One region of the Pelotomaculum sp. FP genome, then DNA from elsewhere that is predicted to be linked to it. Evidence: riboswitches for the same ligand, from Rfam matches in the RefSeq annotation. Region 1 holds a riboswitch; each other region holds the start of a gene.
What was found. A riboswitch is a leader RNA that binds a small molecule or an ion and turns the genes downstream of it on or off. The one in region 1 is predicted to bind cobalamin.

Region 1 (4,645 bases):
CATCCGGGCTATGATATAAATGTTCAGCCAGGTGACGAAGTTATTTTATATATAGAACCAGATGGAAACAGCATTAAAAATGCATACATTACAGATTATGCCAGGGATAAGAAATTGCTTTACATAACCTTGCTTTTTGTGTTTACTTTGTTATTGCTGGGAGGTAAAAAAGGGTTCAAATCAACTATCTCCCTAGTCATTACCATCGGAGCAATATTTCTGGTATTGCTTCCCCTGATACTACAGGGCTATGATCCGGTTTTAATGACTATTATTATATCTGCTGTGGTGGCAGCAGTAACCCTTGCCATCGTTGGAGGAATAACAATCAAGGCGTTATCTGCCCTCATAGGAACTACTGGAGGAGTGCTGACAGCAGGGCTATTAGCCTTGACTGTTGGAACTGCAGCCCAGCTTACCGGTTTCAGCGATGAAGATATGCACATGCTCCTTTACATACCTCACAGTATAGATTTCGATTGCCGCGGCCTGTTATTCGCAGGCATGATTATCGGAGCCCTTGGCGCGGTAATGGATGTGGGGATGTCCATCGCATCTGCCATAGAAGAAATAATGAGGGCTAATCCTGCCATAGGCACAGGTCAATTAATTCGAGCTGGCATGAACGTGGGGCGTGATATCATGGGTACTATGGCTAATACTCTTATTCTGGCATATACCGGAGGAGCCATTCCCCTCATGCTCGTATTCATGGCATATGATACACCTTTTTTAAAGATAATTAACCTCGATTTAATAGCCACTGAAGTTGTACGCGCCTTAACCGGCAGCATCGGGTTAATTATGGCTATACCTATTACTTCATTCACCTCCGGTATATTGTTTGGCTTGATAAAAAGGAACGTGAATCCGATAACATAAATATTAAATAATTGACATAATAACTAAAAAGTGTTTAAATGTGGGTAACTAAATAATTTTGTCCAGGTTCCTCCGCATGGCGGGGGTAAAAAGGGAACCGGGTGAAAATCCCGGACGGTCTGGCCACTGTAAGTGGGGAGCAACTCCCAAAATGCCACTGGATTTATAATCCGGGAAGGCGGGAGACACGCTGTGATCCGCAAGTCAGGAGACCTGCCTGGTCAATAGCGCCGCCTTCCGTAGAAAGGACAGGGCTTTAGCTGTGTTTATTAAGGTATGTACCTTGAAAAACCCGGCCTCTTAACGGATGAGGCCGGGTTTTTCATGTTGATATCTCCTTCTTTCGTTTTACCTGTTCAGTGATGAATAGGTATCCTTTTTAAAATAATTAGCAATTACATAGAGCCTTCAAACCCATACTTTTACAAGCCTTGATGCAGCATTCTCATGGATATTGAAATTATTCAGGCAGATTTTGTTTATTGAGGCACAGCAGAAGCAGAAATATCTTCTTAGGACAGGAGGTGGATGACTTGCTGGAGCGTCATTGCGCTGCGGGAAACTGCGTGTCGCATTGCAACTGACGGTTAGTCGCCGCCGGTAGCGGTTATCGCGCAGTGCAAGATGGAGTGATTTGAGAAAGGCAGGATGAGACAGTGAAAGCGATAAAGTTTACCCCGCAACTGGTGGCCCTGGCGGTGACGGCTTGTTTTCTAATAAGCCTGCTGGCGCCGCTGGTTAAGCCGGGCCGCTCGGAGTCAGCAGAGCTATTCCTATCGGATAAGGCAGTGCAGTTTCTTTGTAATGAATACGTCGATAACGGCATAATAAATTCTGATGTTGGGGTGGGTTCTTATGCCCTTTTTGTTTTAATCCAGGCAGGTGTTGATGTCAGTACATGGGCGCATGAAGGGGTCAGTCTTAAGGATGCGGTAATAGCCACAGTAACAGACGATATAGCAAACGCAGATAAAGTTTCTGCGAAGTGTCTTGCCCAAGACCTAGCGGTCGTGAAGGCGCTGGGGCAAAACGCTTTGACGGACCGATTGGTTATTATTTTAAAAAACAAGCAGGGGAGCCAAGGATTTGAGGATACGGGACCGTTCAGTATATACAGCAATATGCCGGCCTTTGATCTGTTAAGCAGGGTCGGACGAATCAACCAGCTAAATGCCGTCCAGGCAAAGGACTATATCCTGGAGCAACAGTATCTCAAGGTAAAAGATGTACATTACGGCAGTTGGGGGTCATCGGAAAATGATCAATATTATGCCGATTTCATGGCAACAGCTGGAGCAATACGGACTCTTAATGGCCTGGATCCCGAAAAGAGTGACGCTCAAATACAAGAGGCTATCAATAACGGCCTTGGCTGGATGAAAAATCAGCAAAAAGCCGGCGGCAACTTTATGGCCGGTATGGACGATACACTGATAGACACCTGTGAAGTAATTATAACTTTAAAGGCGCTGGGAATGGACCCCGGGACCTGGCAGAGCAGTGAAGGAAATAGTGCTGTTGATTATATCATAAACAATGCGCTCAATCCTGACGGAAGCTTCGGTGCGGCACAGAACGCTATGGATGCTACCTGGGTGCTTTGGACGTGCCTGGCCCTGAACGGGAAAATTGATACACAGCCGCCGGCACAACCGGATTTGCAGGTACGGCCTGACCCGGAAATTTTCAATGACATTCCAGACCATTGGGCTGAAAATACTATCTATTGTTTGGCGGGGAAAGGCATTATATCGGGTTATCCTGACGGCGCCTTTAAACCTGAGGCGCAGGTGACACGTAATGAAATAGCCGCCATGACGGTGCGGTTATTAAAGCCGGAACCGGCAACAACGCAAGAATGGCAAATAACCGGTGAAAAGTTTACAGACGCCGCAGATATTCCCCAGTGGGCGCAGGAGTCCATTGCCGCAGCGCTGAGGGAGGGGATTATCTCCGGATATCCTCAGCCGGACGGTTCATTCACCTTTGAAGGGGCAAGACAGGTAAGCCGCGCCGAATTATCTGTTATTATGACCCGGATTATCGAAAAGAAATTAGGGCAGGCAGCGCCTAAAACCCTGGATTTTGCCGATGTAGCTCAACTTCCTGAGTGGGCTAGAGGGGCTATTGGTATCGTATACGCCAAAGGTATTGCCGGGGGATATCCAGATCGGACTTTTCAGGCGGAAAACCCGGTGACCAGGGCGGAAGCGGCCTCCATGATGATGCTCCTGGCTGATCTGCTTGAGACAAAATAAAAGTGGAAGACTACGCTCTCCATATGGAACGTTTAAAAAAACAGGTATCAAGAAAATCTGGTTGATTAAATGGGGGAATGGAGCTTGTGTATCAGTAAAAAAAAGTTTAAAAAATTAACTGTGCTGCTTGCTGTGTTGATGACCCTAATGCTAATAATGCCCGCTGCCGGCGTTAATGCTTCAGGGAAAGCAGTACCGCCGGTAAATAGCGCCGTGCAGTTTCTCTACAACGACTACACAATAAACGGCATAAACAATTCCGACGCCGGGGCAGGCGCTTATGCGCTTTATGTTTTAAACCAGGCAGGTGTTGATGCCGGCACATGGCTGCATGGAGGGGTCAGTCTCGAGGATGCGGTAATAAGCGCCGTATCCGGTGATATAGCAAACGCCTCAGATTCGTCTGTAGCTCCCGCCAAACTCCTGGCCCAGGATCTGGCGGCGGCAAGGGCGTTGGGGCAAAATGATTTGACAGGGCAATTGGTGCAAGTTTTACAAAACAGAGAGAGCAGCACGGGTGTTGACAACAACCTGTACAGCGATATACCGGCCTATGATCTTTTAGGCAGGGCAGGCTCGATTAGTGTAATAAATGCAGTTTATGCAAAGGACTACATTTTAGGGGCACAGAACACTACAGTTAGCGATGCTGCCTATGGCAGCTTTGGCAGCTCATTTGGCGGGACTTTTTATCCTGACTTTATGACCACGGCGGAAGCAGTGCGGGCGCTTTATTACCTGGACACTGCCGGGAGCGATGCCCGGATCCAGGCGGCCATCGATAACGGCCTGAATTGGATGCGGCAGCAGCAGCAGGCCGACGGAAGTTTTAATGTGGGAGGCTGGGATGACCCTGTTGTAGATGCCTCAGAAGTAATTTTAACCTTAAAGACGCTGGGAAGAGATCCTGCCGCCTGGAAGAGTAGTGAAGGAAAAACCGCAGTTGACTATCTCATGAACAATGCCTTAAATGCTGACGGGAGCTTCGGCGCCTCAAAGAACTGCATGGACGCCACCTGGGCACTTTGTGCCTATAATTCATTGGGAGCGGAATGTACATGCTGGCGTTTTTATCTTTACCCCTCCAGCGCGACCTTGAAGGTAGGGGTTCAAAAACAGTTAGATGCGATGTGGCAAAATGCAGGCGGGACAGCTGATGTAACGCAGTACGCGCAGTGGTCTGTCGCCGACAGCAGCATTGCCGGTGTCGACAGCAGCGGCCTGGTCACCGCTTTAAAAGCCGGGCAGACCGTAGTGAATGCTGTTTACGGTGGACTTACGGCTTCAGCTGATTTGACCGTAAATTCTTCGGGTGGGAATAGCGGGACAGAAAATGCCGTGGGCCTGGCCGTTGTGGGTGTAAATGGTGAGCTTTTATACGGCCCTTCTGATGTCACCGTGGCTGAGACAAATAAATGGGGTCTCACCGCTCTGGGCGCTCTGGACTCCTCCGGCATATCCTACCATACCTCTTCATGGTCTTACGGCTATCTGGTGGATTCAAT
Region 2 (4,645 bases), on a different contig from region 1:
TGTTATGGACCAGTATTATCCGGCCTACAAGGCCTTTGACCATCCCGAATTAAACAAAAGAATTAGCAGAAAGGAGTATTCGGCGGCGGTTCAGGCCGCCAGAGAGGCCGGTTTGACCAGGCTTAACGGCGGGTGACAACCCCGCCAAGCGATATGGTGAACCGTAATTAATTAGTTAGAAAATCATGCCGCTATCGCGGCGTCACGTACCAACTAAGTGATGTTAGGCGCCATTTCAATTGCATAACGGCGCGTCAGCGCCGCACTTGGGCGCCTAATGTGGCTTTTGTGCGAATGAATTCACACCTACATTTGAGCACATTGTAGCGACCGAAATGTTTTCAAGGTAGTTGTAATGGGAGGGATTCTTTTGTCTATTAAAAGTGTTAGAAGAATAATGAGAAATATTGTTCTGGTATCCATACTATTGTCTCTGGTTGCGCCCCTTCAGGCTTACGCCTATCAGGTGAACGGCAACAACGTCACTGAGGAAATCATCACCCAGGGGGTTGTTTTACATAGCATCAACCTGAATACTAACGAGGGACCGCTGAACGTTTATGTCCTCAAAGCAGATCTCTCCAATCCTTACGTTAAAATTGATACGATCATCGGATCGGACGGCACCCTCAATAAGAACCAGTCAGTGCTGGATATGGCCAAGCGTACCGGGGCGGTGGCCGCTATCAATGGAGATTTCTTTCAAATGGCGGAAAGCGGCCGGACCATCGGTTTAGCCTATCAAGGCGGGCAACTGGTGGAGAGCCCCGCCTTGCGTAATGATATGTATGGATTTGGCATTACCGAAGATAAACTGCCGCTGTTGGAAATCTTCAACTTTACCGGCCAGGTGGTTACAGAAGCCGGTAAAAGTTTTCCGCTGGCCGGAATCAACAAGCCTGGTTATCTCTTGATGAACGGACTTTCATCTGATGTGGATGCTCTGAATATGTACACAACGCTGTGGGGTACCACCAGCAGGGGTAAAATATCCGGCCTCACCGGGGTAAAAGTTGCAGTGGTCAGGAACGGAGTTGTCCAGCAGGTCTTAACCGACCAACCGGGCGTAACGATCCCGCAGGATGGTTTTGTCCTGCAGGGACATGGCCTGGCAGCCCAATTCATAACCGACAATATGCCGGTGGGTACAAAAGTTGACGCCAGCTACTCGGTGGCCCCTCAGGGAGACAAACTCCTGGCTGCGGTGGGCGGACAGGCACTGCTGGTTGAGGATGGCCACCTGCCTGCCTACTTTACCCAGAATATTTCTGGTAAAGTCGCCCGGACGGCGGTTGGTGTATCAAGTGACGGCAAGACTCTCTACCTGGTGGCGGTTGAAAGGAAGGCTGCTGCCGACGGGACTATAATCAGCAGGGGTATGAGCCAGGAGGAGTTGGCTGAATTTTTGATTTCAATCGGGGTTTGGAGAGCTGTTAATTTGGACGGTGGTGGTTCCACCACCATGGCCGCACGGAGCCTGGGTGACTTCGAGGCCGGCCTGATCAATCAACCACAGGGTTCTTCCTTGCGATCAGTTGCAGATGCTATAGGCGTTTTTTCGACAGCGCCGCAGGGCAGTTTGCACGGCATGGCTGTAAGCGGGCCGTCGTTGGCTCTTGCCGGAACACAAGCTTCATTTAGCGCCAAAGGGTATGATGAATACTACAATCCTGTAAGTATTAAACCAGCCGACATAAAATGGTCCGCAACTCCTTCAGGTGATTTTACCGGTAATGTTTTAATACCTAAGCAAGGTGGTACGGTAACCGTGACGGCCAAGCTGGATAACGTACAGAGTTCGGTGAATGTGCAGGTTGTCGGGCCGGAGTCACTATTAAGTTTAGCTGTAACACCGTCGGCTATTACTGTTAAGCCTGGGGAGAAGGTTCCCCTGTCGGCAAAGGTGAATACAATTTATGGTGATACCTTTGATTTAAAATTCCAGGATGTCACATGGACCATCAGCGGTTCAATAGGTAAGATTGCGGATGGCAGCTTTACCGCGACAGATCAGGTTGCTGAAGGTGAAATTAAGGCCACCTTCCAGGGGTTGAGCACATCGATACCGGTTACTGTTAAACCGTCCTGGGTAGAACTGCAGGCCCTTCCAGAGCAGGAATCATCTGCTGGACTGGATAGCTGGATTCATGTTACGTTCCCTGCGTCAAGCGTATCAGCGCCGGCCACGATAAGGCTGGCTTATGCCGCTGAGACTACCGGGTTGCCGGCGGACTGCATCAACCTCGGCGCAATAACGGTAAGCCCGGCGCCTGGGGAGAAAGCTGATCTCAAGGCCCCCTGGTGGCTGAGTTGGGATTATCAACCCGGTACAATAACTGGCCGTCCGGCCATCCTGATGTGGGATGATTCCACTAAAAAATGGGAAGAGCAGCCTGCCAGGCTGGATGACCAGGGTGAGGTGAAAACAATTAGCGCCCGGGTATGGGGGTTTGGCCAACTGGTCCTGGTGGATGACCATAGGAGACTTCCGTCCTTCAAGGATACCGGCAAGCACTGGGCCGAAGCGGCCATCAACGACCTGGCGGCGCGCGGGGTGGCCAACGGTTTTCCCGATGGCACATTTCTACCCGGTCAGGCCGTAACCAGAGCTCAGTTTGTCAAGCTGCTGTCATCAGCCCTGCAGTGGCCGGCCGTGGAAAAGTTACCGGCCTTTAAGGACAGCATACCAGACTGGGCCAGCAGCGCTGTCGCTGCCGCGGTTGCCAACGGAGTCGTCTCAGGTTACCCGGACGGTACCTTTAGGCCGGATTCATGCATTACCAGAAGTGAGATGGCTGTTATGATCAACCGGGCGCTGGCGCTGCAGGAGACAGACGAAAAGCTAAAGTATAAGGATACAGGAGCAATTCCCGATTTTGCCAGGACTGCGGTGGCCAAAGCTACCAGCGCCGGTTTATTGCAGGGCGAAGGCGGCTTATTCAGGCCCAAGGACGGGGCAACCCGTGCGGAAACAGCGGTGGTGGTCAGCCGGGTGCTTAAGTTGTGGGTTGAAAAATAGAAAATATTTCTGCCTTACACAGCAGGAATATATATGCCTAAAGTTGAATCTTTATAAAAATTATTACCGTGTTAAACCAACAGGTGCCCGCTGGGGAGAATAGGGAATCAGGTTTAAGTCCTGAGCGGTCCCGCCACTGTAAACAGGAGCGCTATCGCTAGTTTGCCACTGGCAGTTTGCCGGGAAGGTGCGATGTGTGATGAATGTGAGCCAGGAGACCTGCCTGTTGTGTCCACGAACCCTGCTTTGCAGGGGTATCCGATGGATGATGGTAAAATCCACGGCCTGATGAGGCTGTGGATTTTTGTTTTTCCTCAGCTGATTCCAAGTTCTAACTATATTAGGGAGGTTGAAAAACAATGCTTTATCAAACCATCAATCAAATTGGAGACCTGGATCGCAAGGCCATGGAAGAGGCGCAGAAACGGCTGGACAGCTTAATCAAGCCGCCGGGGAGCCTCGGCGTACTGGAAGAGATGGCAATACGCCTGGCCGGTATTACCGGCAAAGCCAAACCCCGCGTTCAGGGGAAATCGGTTATCGTCATGGCGGGGGACCACGGAGTGGTCGACGAAGGTGTGAGCGTAGCGCCCCGTGAAGTTACCGTCCAAATGATGCAGGCTATGGTAAATGGTGTAGCTGGAATAGGGGTTCTGGCAAGGCACGCTGCTGCCAGACTGGTTGTGGTCGATGTCGGTGTTCTCACGCCCGCCGCCTTGCCGGGTGTTGTACAGCGCAAGGTCAGGGCAGGTACCGGGAATATTGCCGCCGGCCCGGCTATGTCACGGGATGAGGCAGTGCAGGCCCTGGAAGTGGGGATAGAGGTAGCCCAGTCCGAGATTGACGCGGGAAGCAGCCTCCTCGCTACAGGAGATATGGGGATCGGCAATACCACCCCGAGCAGCGCTATCCTGGCAGCCTTTGGCGGCTATACAGCTGAAGAGGCGACCGGCCGCGGGACCATGGTCAACGACGAAGTTATGAGACTGAAGATTTCCGCGATAGCCAGGGCGCTCGCAAAAAACCGGCCGGATCCGGAAGACGCCCTGGATGTTCTGGCAAAAGTCGGCGGGCTTGAGATCGCCGGTCTGGCCGGTGTGATCCTGGGGGCCGCTGCCAGGCGGACGCCTGTGTTGATTGATGGATTTATAACCACCGCGGCAGCCCTGGTGGCCTTCAAACTGCAGCCTAAATCCCGCGAATATATGATTGCCTCCCACCTGTCCGGTGAACAGGGACACCGCCTTATGTTGGACCTGTTGGACCTGCGCCCGGTGATTCACCTGCAAATGAGGCTCGGGGAGGGAACGGGAGCCGCTCTAACCATGAGCCTGGTTGAAGCTGCCACGAAAATAATGCGGGAGATGGCTTCTTTTGACGAAGCCGGCGTCTCCGACCTGGAAGAAGATAAAATACTGAAATAAGAACGCGGCGCCAGTAGCGGATGAAAACTAGTCAATGTGGGTGCGATCTGTATTAAATTTCAGATTAGTTATATTTTTAACTTGATATGGTTCTATTGTGTTATACTATTACTTACAGGTAGTAGTTAAGAAACAACTGCAGGATCCCTGCCGGAGGGAAATAAAATAAAAGCAGCTTTATACTGCTGAGGTGGTGAGCGCC
Region 3 (4,645 bases), on a different contig from region 1:
TCTTGCGGCAGCCGGTTTAAGGGGCGGAAAAAGGTGGACAAAACCACCCCCTTACCATAAAATAAAATTAGGAAAACCAGGAGGCAAACCCCATGACTCAGAGAAGCGGGAAAATAGTAAAATGTGACCAGGAAGGCAATATCACCGCTACTTTTGGAGCTGACCTCCTGCTTGAGGGCTCAACGTCAATTCCCAACATCCTTCTAAAAATTTACTCAAGTATTGGTATCTCCGATTACCAGATGATGCTCTTAATCCAGCTGATCAGACTGCACGTGGAGGAAAAGGAGCTTTTTCCGTCCCCCGAAAAGCTGGCTGAATGCATGGAATCTGATCCAGCCAGGATTAGGAGGGAACTGGCTGGTTTGCTCGAAAAAGATATCATCTCGGTCAGCCGGTTCTATGACGGCACCCGCAACCTTATTGTGGAGGGGTATGATTTTGAACCCCTATTCTTAAGGGTCTCGGATATCTGGGCAGGCTTGCGCGCCCAGGAGATTGAGGAATCTGAAAAGCTGATTAAAAGTTCGGCCGGTTTAGGTGACAGCCGGTTTGATGTCCATACCGTCGACCTTATTTCCTTATTTGAGAATGAATTTGGACGGCTTCTCTCCCCCATAGAAGTTGAGCAAATCGACCAGTGGGCAAGTGAAATGGAGCCATTGCTTGTTGTTGAGGCGCTGAAAAGGGCGGTTCTGGGGGGTAAACACAACTTCAAATATATTAACACCATCTTGATAGAATGGAAAAAGAACAATGTCAGGACGCTGGAGGAAATATCCCGCTACGAGCAGGATTTTCAAAAACGGCGCTCCAGGCAAAAAAGCACAAATACCGGGACAAGCCCGGGTGGCGCGGACAATAATAACGATGCCAGGAAAAAGGCTTTCATCCGGACTCTTTATATCTAAAACATGACTTTTCTTAACAATATTTAAGGGATGCAGGTGATTGGGTGGGCTGCCAGCTGTGCGGTGACCGTGGCGTAATTATAATGGAGGAAGGGGCTATACCCTGCCGGTGCATGAAAGAAAAGGCAGCAGCAAAACTGTTAAAGGACTCCAGACTGCCTGTTAATCTTCAAAAATGCACATTCGAAAACTTCAAATTCAAATATTACGCTAAAAACTGTCTCGATCTGGTCAATGGGATATCTTACTATGAACTGGCTAAACATGCTTTTGAAGCGGCTCAAGGTTTTGTCAAAAGATTTTCGGCTGATCCCGGAGCCGACGGACTGCTATTTACAGGGCAGGTGGGAAGCGGTAAAACATTTCTGGCCTGTTGTATCGCCAATACCCTGCTGAAAGAAGGAAACTCAATTCTTTTTGCTGTGGTGCCTGACCTGCTGGATCAAATACGTTCGACCTATGACACGGGAAGAAATACTGAGGACCTTACCGAGTTTGACCTGTTGGATACGGCCAGGCAGGTGCCGCTCCTGATTTTGGACGACCTGGGGGCTCATAATTACACGGAGTGGACCAGAAATAAAATCTATTCAATTATCAATTACCGCCTCAACCACCGTCTTCCGGTCATCGTAACCACCAATATCAGCCCCGAGGACCTGGAAGGCTATCTGGGAGAAAGGACTACTTCACGCTTGCTGGAGATGTGCAAGCCCTACCGGTTTTTGGTGGATATGGACATACGCGCTATACAGCGCAAAGAAAAAGGTTATTAAAACCTGTAAAATATGAAAAAGAACAACGCGGACAGGTGCCCCGCCGAGGGGAGAATAGGGAAGACCGGGGAAATGGAAACTGGTTCCAAAAAGGTCCAGATCTAAGGAGCCGGCGCGGTCCCGCAACTGTAACCGGGAGAGTACGCCGCACTTTTGTCACTGGGTTAACCGGGAAGACGCGGCAACAAAGACCGGAAGCCAGGAGACCTGCCTGTCTGCTGCTCACCGCAGGCTTCGCTGGAAAGCCAGGGGTTTTTTTGACGCATATGAAAAGCCCCGTCTAGTTGACCGGGCTTTTATCATTTCTCCGGCTTGGTGCGGCCAACGGAGCTTTTGTCGCAAGGAATTTTAGTTCTTCGGCCGCATGGAGGAAGCTGTTATGAATGAACTGTTATGAATGAATTGGAAATATCCATGCTGAAGACCGGAATTACCACCGGCGCGTCAGCTGCAGCGGCGGCGCGTGCGGCGGCATTGCTGCTGTTGCGGGGTGAAACCAACAAAAATATTACCATTGTGAACCCTGAAGGAAACCTGCTTGAGGTTCCTGTTGAGAGTTTGGAACTGGACGGCTCCTGTGCCAGGGCTGTTGTAATCAAGCAGGGGGGGGATGATCCCGATGTAACCAGCGGCCTGCCTGTGGTAGCTGAAGTCGCTGTCTGTGCTGGCGGCGTTCATATCATGGGGGGACGAGGTGTCGGGGTTGTTACCAGGCCAGGCTTGCAGGCGCCGGTAGGCAGTCCCGCCATAAATCCCGTTCCGCGTAAAATGATTGTGGATGCCCTGGACGACCTTATTAGGCCAGGCTCGGGCGTAGAGGTTACTATTTCAGTCCCCGGGGGCGAGGAGGTGGCTCTCAAGACCCTTAACCCGCGTTTGGGGATTGTTGGAGGTATTTCCATCCTGGGCACCACCGGCATTGTCAGGCCGATGTCTGAAGAAGCTTTTAAAAAATCACTCGCTCCACAGGTTGACCTGGCTGTGGCCGCCGGCTACCGGAAGGTCGTCCTCACCCCGGGCCGGATTGGCTTCCGGACGGCGGTCGAACGGTATGGATTGCCTCGCGAAGCTGTGGTTGAAATGAGTAATTTTGTGGGCTACATGCTGGATGTCTGTGTCGACCGGGGCATTGAAGCAGTTTTATTATGGGGTCACCATGGGAAATTAGTAAAAGTCGCAGCCGGCATCTTTCATACCCACAACAGGTTGGCCGACGGGAGGATGGAGACCCTTGCCGCCTTCGCAGGTCTTTACGGGGCGCCGGCCGGTCTAATCAGCAAAATTATGGCAGCGGGTTCTGCTGAAGAAGCGTTGGGTTTGCTTAAAGAGAGCGGCTTCGCCGGAATATTCAATGCTATTGCGGCCAGGGCCAGTACCAGGGCCGAGGCTTATACCCGCACCCGGTTGAAAGCTGGTACGGTACTGCTGGGGTTGGATGGAACGATACTGGGTATGGACGAGTCAACTCGTTTAATTGGAAGGGAAATGGGATGGCAAAAATTGCTGTAGTAGGGGTTGGACCCGGTGGCAAGGAACATCTGACTCCGGCAGCCATACGGGCGGTCGCTGAGGCGGATGTCCTGGTGGGCGGGGAGCGCAGCCTGGCCCTTTTCAGCGGTCAACCGGGCGAAATTTTCACTATTAAAAACAATCTGCAGGAAATGATTGAGTATATCCGGGAGAGAATGGACGAGAAAAAAATTGCGGTAATAGCTTCGGGTGATCCCGGCATGTACGGTATCCTGCAGTACCTGAGGCGGCATTTTACCCCTGCCCAGCTGCAGGTCATCCCGGGTATCAGTTCGGTACAGTATGCTTGCGCCCGGCTGGCAGTTTCCTGGCACGACGCCGTTGTGGTCAGTACCCATGGACGGGACCGGACCGTACTGGCAGAGACCGTGGCAGGCAATAGCAAGGTAGTTGTCCTGGCCGGACCGGAGGAACCACCGCCGGTTCTGGCAAGTGTCCTGGTAAACGCCGGCATGAAAGACAAAACTGCTTATGTCTGCGCCGAACTTTCGTACCCTGCCGAAGAAATTAATGCCTTTACCATCCTTGATCTTGCCCGATGGGAAGGCCAGTGGGATAAAAGAAATTATGTTATGGTGATTTTGGATGAACAGCCGATGGATTTACCGGACACCGGGAATAAGCGATGAGCTTTTTGTGCGCGGCAACGTCCCCATGACCAAAGAGGAAGTACGGGTGATCACCCTGGCCAAGGCCAGGTTGGCGCCCAATCATGTCGTGTGGGATATTGGAGCAGGAACAGGGTCTTTGTCAGTTGAAGCCGCCTTGCAGGCCACCGGTGGTTTTGTTTACGCCGTGGAGCGCAGTCCGGCAGGGATTCACTTGATTCAAAGCAATATGAAGGCTTTTGGATTGGATAACTTGAAAATCATTGAAGGTGTCGCGCCGGAAGCCCTGGACGAGCTGCCGGACCCTGACCGTGTTTTTGTAGGCGGCAGCGGGGGACATTTGACCGGCATATTAGAAAGTGTTTACCAGAGACTTCTACCAGGGGGCAGGATTATTGTAAACACGATTACTCTGGAAACCGCGGCTCACGCTTTAGAACTACTGCAACAGTTCTATGGCGATGTCGACGCGGTGCAAATCAGCGTCGCCAGGGTAGTGAAAGCCGGCGCCAGCCACCTCCTTAAGGGTATGAATCCGGTTACGGTTCTTTCAGCGGAGAAGAGGGCTAATTACTGATAATAGATCTCAATAAAGTAGTCTTTCAAGATCTGACACGGCCTTAAATACCTGAAAAAGACCAAACATTCTTATAAAATACCCCGGTGTAGGCGCCATTTTAATCGCACACGGCGTGTCGGCGCCGCACTTGGACATCTTAAATGGGGCTTTTGTGCGAATGAATTCGCACCTATATTTGAGCGACATTGTAGCGGCCGAAAGGTTTCAAGGTAGTTGTTTATTCGTACAAAAAGGGGGGGT
Region 4 (4,645 bases), on a different contig from region 1:
CTGGCTTACGACGGTTTTAAACCTATGAGCTTTTTGGAAGTCCCCGGCGCAAAGGAAGTGGGGGTTGAGTTCTACTCACTTTCCAAGACCTACAATATGGCTGGCTGCAGGGTCGGCTTTGCCGTAGGCAATGAAAAGGCCATATCCAATCTGGCCCTGGTCAAATCCAACATTGATTACGGAGTGTTTTTTGCGGTCCAGGAAGCTGCTGTAGCAGCCCTGACCGGTCCGCAGGAATGCGTCAAAGAGAATGCGCGTACCTATCAGAGGCGCCGCGATGTGCTTGTTGACGGACTGGCCAAGTTGGGTTGGCAGATGCCCAAGCCCAACGCGTCCATGTTTTTATGGGCGCCAATTCCACGCGGGTATACTTCCTCCAGCCATTTTGCCGCCGACCTGCTGGAAAGAGCCGGCATAATTGTTATTCCCGGTATCGCTTTCGGTGAGATGGGAGAGGGTTACGTCAGGATTGCCCTGGTCAAAGACGAAATCATGCTGGCTGAGGCAGTACAGAGGATTGGTCAAAATTTTAATTTCCTTTAGCAATCACTTAGTGAGGGAACCTGCTCAAATGTCTATTAGCCTTCAAGCCGGCATATACTAGGATCGAAACACCTGGTGAGGAGATGCCGCCGTGGAAGAAAGGATGGATGTTGATTTCTTAAGGGATAGGGTCCTTGAGCTTGAGGAAAAAGTTGAACAGCTCAGGTTAAGCCGGAGAGTACTCATGAACTTGATTGAAAAAATTGAAAAGGATAAAGCTGGATTTTTATCCCGCCTGGAAAGGGAAAATCGTAAACTTCAACATAACAATTATCGCTATGCCCAACGGTTATTACATAAAAACAGGCAGATAGTGGAGTTGGAGTCAAAACTTCAGGATGGCGCCTCTCAAAATTTTCGCAAATAAATAATCTATCCACAGATATATACACAGGATGGCAATAATTGTTAGTATTAGCATAATACGCCTTGATTAAGGTTTAATCGACAAGCAATAGACCCGGGGGGGTCTTTTTTTTGGTCATATATGGTATAATGCTATATATTACAAATATTATGAATGGCGGCGGTTTTGGTGCGAATAGCCGTGATTGACGGGCAGGGCGGAGGTATAGGCAAACACCTTACTGAAAGACTGCGCCGGGAATTACCTGAAAATATTGAGTTTTTGGCCCTCGGAACCAATGCTCTGGCCACTTCCGTGATGTTGCGGGCAGGCGCCAACGAAGGAGCAACCGGCGAAAATGCCGTGCTCTACAATTCCTTACGGGTTGACATCATTGTCGGGCCAATCAGCATTCTTTTTCCAAATGCCATGCTGGGTGAGTTGACTCCCAAAATGGCGGAAGCCATTGCTTCCAGTCCCGCCCGCAAGGTGCTCCTGCCGCTTAGCCGCTCCGGCATTGATATTGTCGGCTTAAAGGCTGAGCCGTTACCGCACCTGATCGAAGAATTGGTTAAAAAGGTAAAGGATATTATTACATGATAAATAGTTCTTGCTCTGCAGGATAATGGTAGATGATGTGGAATATGAAAAATTAAATTGCCGCAGTCGCCCTTTTGGGTGTAATTGGGGAATCAGGTGCGATACCTGAGCGGTCCCGCCACTGTAACCGGTTACGCGCACAGCGCTTTAATGCCCGGCCAGGCTTATTAAAGGGGAGTAAATGCGGGTAAACGGAAGCCAGGATACCTGCCTGCGGGTAACGACCGGACTTCCTTCGAGGTAAAGGGGACGGCGGGTAAAATTGCTTTACACAAACCCCGTTCCTTTAAGGAGGCGGGGTTTTACTATGGTAAGCCCATTTAAAGTATTGATCGGCTGGTGGATTATGAAAGGTAAACTTATCCTGGTATTGGGAGGAGCCCGCAGCGGTAAAAGCGAGCTGGCTGAGAACATAGCTTCACGGCTTGGAGGGGCTGTTAAATATATTGCCACTGCCACAATACAAGACCCGGAAATGGCTGAAAGGGTCAAACTGCACCAGGGACGAAGGCCTGCATCCTGGCTCACGTTCGAAGAACCGACAAATATCCTTGGGGTTTTAAAAAATGGAAAGCAGGGCGATGTGTTTCTTCTGGACTGCGCCACCCTTTGGCTTACCAATCTTCTTTTGGCAGAAAACCTGCCACGCTGCGGAGCTGCGACTGCTGAAAAGCAGGAATATATCCTTGGGCAGGCTCAAGCCGCAGCCGAAACGATTCACCAGGGCCACCACCTGATTATCGTTTCAAGCGAAGTCGGGTTGGGCCTGGTTCCGGACTATCCCTTAAGCAGGACGTTCCGGGATCTGGCAGGAAAGGTCAATCAGCTTCTGGCCTCAAAGGCGGACCAGGTCTACTTAACAATAGCCGGGCTTCCTCTGGAGATAAAGTCGCTGGCAGAGCAAAAATGGAGTGATTGATTATGTCGGCCAAAACGATCATGATTCAGGGAACAGCTTCACACGTAGGCAAGAGCGTTCTGGTTGCTGCGCTTTGCCGCATTTTTAAACAGGACGGTTACCGTGTCGCCCCTTTTAAGTCACAGAACATGGCCCTGAATTCCTTTGTCACCAGAGACGGCGGTGAAATGGGGCGGGCTCAGGTGGTGCAGGCCGAAGCTGCGGGTCTGGAGCCTTCTGTTGACATGAACCCGATTCTGCTCAAACCTACCGGACACGCATCGTCCCAGGTGGTGGTCCTGGGCAAGCCGGTGGGCAACCTGTCCGCCATGGGTTACCATACGGATTACGCGCCTAAAGCCCTGGCAATAATCGAAGGAGCTCTGAACCGGCTGCTTGCGGCAAATGACATGGTGGTGATCGAAGGCGCCGGAAGCCCGGCTGAAGTCAATCTTCAGGAGCACGAAATTGTCAACATGCGTATCGCCAGGATGGCGCAAGCCCCGGTTTTGCTCGTAGCCGATATTGATAAAGGGGGAGCCCTGGCCTCAGTAGTAGGCACCCTGGAACTGATAGCTCCCGACGACCGCGCGCGTGTACGCGGAATTATTATCAACAAATTCCGCGGTGATATCAGCCTCTTTCAACCCGCGGTGAAATTTTTGGAAGAGAAAACCGGTAAACCGGTAATCGGGGTGGTCCCTTATTTTCAGGGGTTCAGGGTTCAGGAGGAGGATACCATACCTGAGGATAGAAGCCGTGCCGAACTGGTCGAAGAACAGGGCTGGGTTGATATAGCGGTTGTTAATCTACCGCACATCTCCAATTTCACGGACTTTGACCCGCTGGAGGACGAGCCTGACGTCAGGCTCCGGTACGTAAGCAAGGGAAGCAACCTGGATGAACCGGATTTAATCATCCTGCCGGGCAGCAAGAATACCATCGGCGACCTGGCATTCCTGAACCGTTCCGGATTAGCGGCGCAGATCGTTGAGTTTTACCGCAGGGGAACCCCTGTCATCGGCATCTGCGGGGGGTTTCAGATGCTGGGCAGGGAACTAAATGACCCTCTGCATACCGAGTCTGAAATTCCACGCCTAGACGGGCTTGGGCTCCTGGACACTTCAACTACTTTTGCTCCGGAAAAAATCACCACCCAGGTGGAGGCTGAAGTTGCCGGTTCCGGGCTTTTTCTTTGCGAAACCTCAGACAACAGGATTAACGGTTACGAGATCCATATGGGCAGAACCGAACTGGCCCCGGACGTGAGGCCCGCCTTTACCATACTGGTACGCTCAGGAGAAAAGGTTTTCTTTCCAGACGGAGCCGTAAGCCCGGACGGCCTTGTTTTCGGCACTTATATCCACGGTATCTTTGACAGTGATTCCTTCCGCAGGCGCCTGATTAACACTCTGCGCAGGAGAAAAGGGCTTGAACCCCTGCAGGCCTCCGATACCCTTTTGGTCCACGAACAGAGGGAGAGAGATTTTGACAAGCTGGCAGCTGTTGTCCGGAGCAGTCTGGCTATGGAAAAGATTTATGGCCTGCTTGGCATGGAGGGACCTATCTGCCATGGGTAAATTGAAATGCCTATAAACGCCGGACTTCTTATATTTGCCGCCTACCTGTTGGACCTGGTTTTGGGAGACCCGCATGGTTGGCCCCACCCGGTGGTTTTGATCGGCAAGGTCATCTCCAGCCTGGAAGCTGGGGTGCGGCGTTTTTTCAGGAGTCCCGCGGCTCTGCTGGTATGCGGCGCTATGGTGGCGGTCATAGTTGCCGGGGGCAGCTGGCTGGTAACCGCCTGCCTGGTCAGGTGGTCCTATGCAATAAACTACTGGTTTGGCTCTGTCCTTACCGTTTGGATTATTTACACCACAATCGCAGCCAAAAGTCTGGCCGCGGCAGCCTGTGATGTTTACAACTCTTTGCAAAAGGGCAATTTGGCCGAAGCCCGCCGCAAGGTGGGATGGATTGTCGGACGGGACACAGAGCAAATGGATGCCGCTGACGTCACCAGGGCCACGGTTGAAACCGTCGCCGAGAATATTGTTGACGGAATTGTTTCACCCCTTTTTTATGCCCTGCTGGGCGGCGCTCCACTGGCTATGGCTTACCGGGCGATCAATACCCTGGACTCGATGCTGGGCTATAAAAACGAACGTTATATAAATTTTGGCAAAGCCTCCGCCCGCCTTGACGATATAGCCAATTATATCCCGGCAAGAATCACCGGCTTTCTGATCCTGGCAGCTTCC

Region 2: it holds a riboswitch for cobalamin, as region 1 does, so the genes downstream of both, cobT (nicotinate-nucleotide--dimethylbenzimidazole phosphoribosyltransferase) here and Psfp_RS05550 (S-layer homology domain-containing protein) in region 1, are expected to answer to the same signal.
Region 3: it holds a riboswitch for cobalamin, as region 1 does, so the genes downstream of both, cbiD (cobalt-precorrin-5B (C(1))-methyltransferase CbiD) here and Psfp_RS05550 (S-layer homology domain-containing protein) in region 1, are expected to answer to the same signal.
Region 4: it holds a riboswitch for cobalamin, as region 1 does, so the genes downstream of both, cobU (bifunctional adenosylcobinamide kinase/adenosylcobinamide-phosphate guanylyltransferase) here and Psfp_RS05550 (S-layer homology domain-containing protein) in region 1, are expected to answer to the same signal.

Annotation. Positions count from the first base shown of each region.
Region 1 covers NZ_QFGB01000009.1:57,093-61,737, forward strand. Annotated here, with positions in the region: gene Psfp_RS05545 (YibE/F family protein) at 1-882, shown strand, start outside; cobalamin riboswitch at 930-1,118, shown strand; gene Psfp_RS05550 (S-layer homology domain-containing protein) at 1,539-3,140, shown strand; gene Psfp_RS05555 (S-layer homology domain-containing protein) at 3,225-4,645, shown strand, end outside.
Region 2 covers NZ_QFGB01000063.1:15,177-19,821, forward strand. Annotated here, with positions in the region: gene Psfp_RS18030 (radical SAM protein) at 1-136, shown strand, start outside; gene Psfp_RS18035 (S-layer homology domain-containing protein) at 371-3,019, shown strand; cobalamin riboswitch at 3,084-3,261, shown strand; gene cobT (nicotinate-nucleotide--dimethylbenzimidazole phosphoribosyltransferase) at 3,379-4,443, shown strand.
Region 3 covers NZ_QFGB01000008.1:80,084-84,728, forward strand. Annotated here, with positions in the region: gene Psfp_RS05145 (histidinol-phosphatase) at 1-20, shown strand, start outside; gene Psfp_RS05150 (DnaD domain protein) at 93-911, shown strand; gene Psfp_RS05155 (ATP-binding protein) at 995-1,687, shown strand; cobalamin riboswitch at 1,704-1,917, shown strand; gene cbiD (cobalt-precorrin-5B (C(1))-methyltransferase CbiD) at 2,081-3,196, shown strand; gene cbiE (precorrin-6y C5,15-methyltransferase (decarboxylating) subunit CbiE) at 3,178-3,846, shown strand; gene cbiT (precorrin-6Y C5,15-methyltransferase (decarboxylating) subunit CbiT) at 3,803-4,402, shown strand.
Region 4 covers NZ_QFGB01000010.1:81,211-85,855, forward strand. Annotated here, with positions in the region: gene Psfp_RS06110 (LL-diaminopimelate aminotransferase) at 1-543, shown strand, start outside; gene Psfp_RS06115 (translation initiation factor 2) at 647-910, shown strand; gene Psfp_RS06120 (DUF3842 family protein) at 1,079-1,489, shown strand; cobalamin riboswitch at 1,537-1,719, shown strand; gene cobU (bifunctional adenosylcobinamide kinase/adenosylcobinamide-phosphate guanylyltransferase) at 1,797-2,408, shown strand; gene Psfp_RS06130 (cobyric acid synthase) at 2,411-3,967, shown strand; gene cbiB (adenosylcobinamide-phosphate synthase CbiB) at 3,974-4,645, shown strand, end outside.